One region of the Variovorax sp. FG153 genome, then DNA from elsewhere that is predicted to be linked to it. Evidence: predicted binding sites of a transcription regulator. Region 1 holds the regulator's gene; the other holds the start of a gene.
The links. The regulator NrdR, encoded in region 1, represses ribonucleotide reductase genes. The targets are predictions, from matches to a motif close to CACNANATNTNGTG.

Region 1 (3,401 bases):
GTCGGTGGCCCAGCCGCTCGAGGACGCCACGGTAGCGCAGCGGGCCGGCCGCCTCAGCTGGCGGCAGGTGCCGGACCCGCAAAGGACGCGGCCATGATCTCCCGCCGCTGCCACCGAGCGGGCGCGGCCCTCGGCTGGAGCCTGATCGAGTTGCTGATCGCGCTCGCGATCGTCGCGATCCTCGCGGCCATCGCCTTCCCCTCGTACCTCGATGCGGCGCATCGCAGTTGGCGCGCCGAGGCGCGTTCGGCGCTGCTCGCGCAGATGCAGCAGCAGGAGCGCCACTTCACCGTCGATGGCCGCTACCGGCGCTACGAAGGCGATTCCGCCGAGAACGGGCAGGGCGGCAAGTACCTCGTGCGCAGCGAGCACTGCGACGGCCAGCGCAGCCTCGACGACTGCCTGCGGCTCTCGGCGCGGCTCAAGCCCGGCTTCTCGGACCCGCCGGTCGGCAACCTGTGGCTGGACAGCACGGGCGGCCGCGGCTGCGACGGCGCGCAGCGTGAGCGGTGCTGGCAATGAAGCGCGCGGGACGGGCACGCGGGCTCACGCTGATCGAGCTGCTCACCGTGATCGCCATCGTCGCCATCCTGGCCGCCGTCGGCGTGCCGGGCTTTCGCGCGCTGCTGCTCCACCAGCGGCTGGAGGCCGCCTCGCAGGCCTTCGTCGCCGCGCTCGGAATGGCACGGATCGAAGCGATCCGGCGCGGCGAGCCGGTCAGCGTGCTGGCGGAAGGCGGCGCCGGGTGGAACGGGGGCTGGGCGGTCGTCGCCGACCCGGAGGGCAAAGGCGCGCCGCGAGTCCTGCGCCGCTTCGACAGGCTGCCGCCGGGCATCGCCGTCGACCCGGGGTTGGGCGACGGCTTGGTGCAGGGCGTGCACTACGACGGCAACGGCTTCTCGCGGCGCGCGCGCAATGCGGGCTTCGGCGCGGGCTGCCTGGTGTTCAAGGCCGAGACAAGACGGCGCGCGGCCATCGTCCTCTCGGCGTCGGGGCGCGCGCGCAGCTGCAATCCCGACCAGGCGGGGGAATGCGGAACGGGGGTGTGCGGGCGGGGCGGCGGGTAGGCCTTCGCCGGCCGCGGCTCAGATGTCGCGCAGCAACTGCCGGAACTCGTCCACGTCCTCGAAGCTGCGGTAGACCGAGGCGAAGCGCACATAGGCCACCTTGTCGAGCTTCTTGAGTTCGCGCATCACGAGTTCGCCGACCTTGGTCGACTCGATCTCGCGCAGGCCGCTGGCGAGCAGCTTCTGTTCGATGCGCAGCAGCGCGTTGTCGATCTGCTCGATGCTCACCGGCCGCTTGCGCAGCGCCAGCATCATCGAGGCGCGGACCTTGGTCGAGTCGAAGTCGGCGCGGCTGCCGTCCTTCTTCACCACGACCGGGAAATTGACGTCGGGACGCTCGTAGGTGGTGAAGCGCTTGTCGCAGGCACCGCACTGGCGGCGCCTGCGCACGAAGTCGGCGTCTTCCGAAACGCGGGTCTCGACGACCTGCGTTTCGAGATGACCGCAAAAAGGGCATTTCATGCGGTCAGGGCTTCTTCTTCGGGTTCAGCGGTAGACCGGGAAGCGGCTGGTCAGCGCGTGGACCTTGGCGCGCACGGCCTCGATGTTCGCGGCATCGCGCGGGTTCTCGAGCACGTCGGCGATCAGGTTCGCGGTGATGCGGGCCTCTTCGTCCTTGAAGCCTCGCGTGGTCATGGCCGGCGTGCCGACACGCACGCCGCTGGTCACCATCGGCTTCTCTGGGTCGTTGGGGATCGCATTCTTGTTGATGGTCATGTGGGCGCTGCCCAGCACGGCCTCGGCTTCCTTGCCGGTGATGCCCTTGGCGCGCAGGTCGACCAGCATCACGTGGCTTTCGGTGCGTCCGCTCACGATGCGCAGGCCGCGCTGGGTCAGCGTTTCGGCCACGATCTGGGCGTTCTTGACCACCTGCTGCTGGTAGGCCTTGAACTCCGGCGACAGCGCTTCCTTGAAGGCCACCGCCTTGGCGGCGATCACGTGCATCAGCGGGCCGCCTTGCAGGCCCGGGAAGATCGCGCTGTTGATCGCCTTCTCGTGCTGCGACTTCATCAGGATGATGCCGCCGCGCGGGCCGCGCAGGCTCTTGTGGGTGGTCGAGGTCACGATGTCGGCGTGCGGCACCGGGTTCGGGTAGACGCCCGCGGCCACCAGGCCGGCGTAGTGGGCGATGTCGACCATGAAGATCGCGCCCACGTCCTTGGCCACCTTCGCGAAGCGCTCGAAGTCGATGCGCAGCGAGTAGGCCGAGGCGCCCGCGATGATCAGCTTGGGCTGGTGCTCGTGCGCCTTGCGCTCCATCGCGTCGTAGTCGATGGCTTCGTTGGCATCCAGGCCGTAGCTCACCACGTTGAACCACTTGCCGCTCATGTTGAGGGGCATGCCGTGGGTCAGGTGGCCGCCTTCGGCCAGGCTCATGCCCATGATGGTGTCGCCGGGCTTCAGGAAGGCCAGCAGCACGGCCTCGTTGGCCGAGGCGCCGCAATGGGGCTGCACGTTGGCGGCTTCGGCGCCGAAGATCTGCTTCACGCGGTCGATGGCCAGCTGCTCGGCCACGTCGACGTGCTCGCAGCCGCCGTAGTAGCGCTTGCCCGGGTAGCCCTCGGCGTACTTGTTGGTGAGCTGCGAGCCCTGCGCGGCCATGACGGCCGGCGAGGCGTAGTTCTCGCTCGCGATCAGCTCGATGTGGTGTTCCTGGCGCGCGTTTTCGGCCTGGATGGCAGCCCAGATTTCGGGATCGGTCTGTTCGACCAGGATGTTGCGTTGGTACATGGCAGTCCTTTGAAGACGAGGTCCTTGTTCTTCAACCAAACAAGGGCTGCCCAGGCGAACGGCTGATCGCCCGCGCGTCTGGAGCGACGTCGCGGGCGGTACGCTTCCCAGTGGTAGTCCACGTCAGCGCGGGTGCCTCGTCGGCACCGCGCCTATCGCCAGTCGCGTACCGGGCCGAGTGTAGCGGATCGGGCTGGCCCGGCGGCGCGCGAAAGGAGATTCAGGAGACGGCGGACAGCAGCGCCACCTTGGGCGGCGTCGGGCCGTTGGCCGGCTCGGTCGTCTCGTCGGGCTTGGCCGGGGCCACCACCGGTATCGGCAGCGGCTGCGGGCGCAGCACCGGCGGCGTCGGCGCGAACGGCGAGGGCGCGCGGCCGCTGGCCACCTGCAGCAGGCGCTCGCGCTCGGCCATCACCTTGCCGGCGTAGCCGCCGTCGTCCTCGAGGTTGGCCGCGCCCACGTAGTAGCGCAGGCCGCCTTCGAGCGAACCGGCGCGGGCGATGCATTCCTGCAGCACCTTCACGCCGACCCGCATGTTGGTGACGGGGTCGAAGGCGGTCAGCGTGCCGCCGGCCGGTTCGTACTTGTCGCCGTGCACGCGGG
Region 2 (3,401 bases), on a different contig from region 1:
TGGCGCCGGTGCTGGTGCGCGGCGAATCGGGCACCGGCAAGGAACTGGTGGCGCGCGCGGTCCATGCCTGCAGCCAGCGCAGCGAAGGCCCCTTCGTCGCGGTGAACTGCGGCGCGATTCCCGAGAACCTGCTCGAGGCCGAATTCTTCGGCGCGCGCAAGGGCTCCTACACCGGCTCGGCGCAGGACCGCGACGGCTACTTCCAGGCCGCGCGCGGCGGCACGCTGTTCCTCGACGAGATCGGCGACCTGCCGCTGGCGATGCAGTCGAAGCTGCTGCGCGCGATCCAGGAACGCAGCGTGCGGCCGATCGGCTCCACGCAGGAGGACGCGGTCGACGTGCGCATCGTGAGCGCGACCCACAAGGATCTGCACGCCGAGGTGCAGGCCGGCCGCTTCCGGCAGGACCTGTTCTACCGGCTCAACGTGATCGAGATCGCGGTGCCCGCGCTGCGCGAGCGCCGCGAGGACCTGCCCGCGCTGTGCGTCGCGCTGCTCGCGCGCATCGCGCAGGACGGCGGGCTGCCCGCGCCGCGCCTGTCGGACGCGCTGCTGCGGCAGCTCGCGCAGCATCCGCTGCACGGCAACGTACGCGAGCTCGAGAACCTGCTGCACCGCGCGGTCGCGCTGTACGACGGCGACGAACTGCAGCTCGACCTGATGGATGGCGCGGGCAGCGGCGGCTGGATGGCGGCCGCGCCCGGACCCGCCGCGCCGCACGCCGCGACGACCGCGGCAACCTCTCCACCCGAGGCTTTCGAAGCGAAGCCCGTCGTGGCCGCGCCCCCGCCCGCGCCGCGCCCCGTGGTGCCCACGCCGCTGCCCTCCGACCTGCAGGCCTACCTCGACCAGCAGGAGCGCGAGATCCTCGTGCGCGCGCTGCACGAGAGCGGCTTCAACCGCACGGCGGCGGCCACGCGCCTGGGCATGAGCCTGCGCCAGATCCGCTACCGCATCGCGCGCCTGGGCATCAGCACGCCCAACGGCGACGATGGCGCGAGCAGCCATGTCGACGACTGAAGACGGCGCGCGCGGCCCCACGGACGATGCGCTCTGGCGCGACGGCTGGTACCGCTTCGCGAAGGCGCTGCCCTCGCCCAACTTCGGGCCGCGCCCCGCGGCTGCGCGCGCGCTCATCGACCTCGTGGTGCTGCATTCGATCAGCCTGCCGCCCGGCGAGTACGGCGGCGACGCGGTGCAGCAACTGTTCACCAACCGGCTCGACTGGGACGCGCATCCTTACTTCGAAAGCATTCGCGGGCTCGAGGTGTCCTCGCATTTCTACGTGCGCCGCAACGGCGAGCTCTGGCAGTTCGTGAGCGGCGACGACCGCGCATGGCATGCGGGCGTGTCCTCGTGGCGCGGCCGGGACAACTGCAACGACGACTCGATCGGCATCGAGCTCGAGGGCCTCGAGGGCGGGCCGTTCGAGGACGCGCAGTACGAAACGCTCGCGAGCCTCGCGGCGGCGATCGCGCAGCACTATCCGATCGCGCACATCGCGGGCCACGAGCACATCGCACCGGGCCGCAAGCAGGATCCCGGCGCCGGCTTCGACTGGCACCGGCTGCGCGATCACCTCGGCTGGGGTCCACACATGTTTCCCTCGCAGGTGGTGGACCGCTAATTTTTTCAATCGATGCGCGCCGTGCGATGCGCTGGAATCGCGGTGCAGCAATCGCTCCATTCGCAAACGCGATGCGTAGCAACCATGCGCCTTGCAGGCCCAAATCGGCTCGGAAGCCGCATGGGGCGCGGGTTGCGAGAGGATGAGCCAGTGTTCATGCGGCAAAGATGGCCGCGAATCACGAAAACTGTTTTCCTCTCCCTCTTGAAGGCTGAAGGAAAACGCTACATCTAGTGGGTTGTACACCCCCTGCACCCTAGATATAGTGTCTCCCGGCCGGCCTCAGCGCCGACGAAGCGGCCCCAGCAGCGCCGCTCATCCAACAAGAATTTTGCCAACCGAGAGGAAGCGAATGCAAACAGCACTGAACACACCCACCGCCGCGCGTGCCATCCCCTCCACGCCGCCCCAGTCCCCCCGCGACACCGCCGGTTCGCCCACCGGACAGAACCTCGCGCACTACCAGATCATCCGCCGCAACGGCGCCGTGGTCCCGTTCGAGCCGAACAAGATCGCGATCGCGATGATGAAGGCCTTCCTGGCCGTGCACGGCACCCAGGGTGCGGCCTCGGCCAGCGTGCGCGAGACCGTCGACGCGCTGACCCAGGCCGTCGTGAAGGCGCTGGTGCGCTCGCGTCCGGGCGGCGGCACCTTCCACATCGAGGACGTGCAGGACCAGGTCGAACTGGGCCTGATGCGCGGCGGCCACCAGGAAGTGGCACGCGCCTATGTGCTCTACCGCGAGCGCCGCACCCAGGAACGCGCGAAGCAGGGCGAGCAGGAAGCCCAGATCGCGGCCCCCGCGCTGCACGTGCTGGACCGCGGCGAACGCGTCGCGCTCGACGTCAGCGAACTCAAGGGCCTGATCGAATCGGCCTGCCAGGGCCTGGGCGACAGCATCACGGCCGCGCCGATCGTGGCCGAGACCATGCGCAACCTGTACGACGGCGTGCCGCTCGACGAGGTCTACAAGGCCTCGATCCTCGCGGCCCGCACGCTGATCGAGAAGGATCCCGACTACACCTTCGCCACCGCACGCCTGCTGCTGCACACGATCTTCAAGGAGATCGTCGGCCGCGAAGTCATGCCCGCCGACCGCGCCACCGCCTACGCCGACTACTTCCCCTCGTTCATCAAGAAGGGCGTCGAGAACGAGCTGCTCGACGAGAAGCTGCTGCAGTACGACCTGCCCCGCCTGGGCGCGGCGCTGAAGGCCGAGCGCGACAACCAGTTCGACTACCTCGGCCTGCAGACCCTGTACGACCGCTACTTCCTGCACGTGCGCAAGAACCGCATCGAGCTGCCGCAGGCCTTCTTCATGCGCGTCTCGATGGGCCTGGCGCTCAACGAGATCGACCGCGAAGCCCGCGCCATCGAGTTCTACGAAGTGCTGTCGTCCTTCGACTTCATGTCGAGCACGCCGACGCTGTTCAACAGCGGCACGCTGCGCTCGCAGCTGTCGAGCTGCTACCTGACCACCGTGCCCGACGACCTCGACGGCATCTACGAGTCGATCAAGGAAAACGCGCTGCTCTCGAAGTTCGCGGGCGGCCTGGGCAACGACTGGACCCGCGTGCGCGCGCTCGGCAGCCACATCAAGGGCACGAACGGCGAATCGCAGGGCGTGGTGCCCTTCCTCAAGGTGGTGAACGACACCGCCGTGGCCGTGAACCAGGGCGGCAAGCGCAAGGGCGCCGTCTGCACGTACCTCGAGACCTGGCACCTCGACATCGAGGAGTTCCTGGAGCTGCGCAAGAACACCGGCGACGACCGCC

Region 2: a site for NrdR is predicted at 1,881-1,894, ahead of ACODT0_RS06470 (ribonucleoside-diphosphate reductase subunit alpha). Genes of this name have one in related genera too.

Annotation. Positions count from the first base shown of each region.
Region 1 covers NZ_JBMDKG010000079.1:11,372-14,772, forward strand. Annotated here, with positions in the region: gene ACODT0_RS41080 (pilus assembly protein) at 1-97, shown strand, start outside; gene ACODT0_RS41085 (type IV pilin protein) at 94-522, shown strand; gene ACODT0_RS41090 (GspH/FimT family pseudopilin) at 519-1,067, shown strand; gene nrdR (transcriptional regulator NrdR) at 1,086-1,529, opposite strand; gene glyA (serine hydroxymethyltransferase) at 1,554-2,798, opposite strand; ZMP/ZTP riboswitch at 2,840-2,974, opposite strand; gene ACODT0_RS41105 (lytic transglycosylase domain-containing protein) at 3,019-3,401, opposite strand, start outside.
Region 2 covers NZ_JBMDKG010000003.1:265,306-268,706, reverse strand. Annotated here, with positions in the region: gene ACODT0_RS06480 (sigma-54-dependent transcriptional regulator) at 1-1,019, shown strand, start outside; gene ampD (1,6-anhydro-N-acetylmuramyl-L-alanine amidase AmpD) at 1,006-1,626, shown strand; gene ACODT0_RS06470 (ribonucleoside-diphosphate reductase subunit alpha) at 1,979-3,401, shown strand, end outside.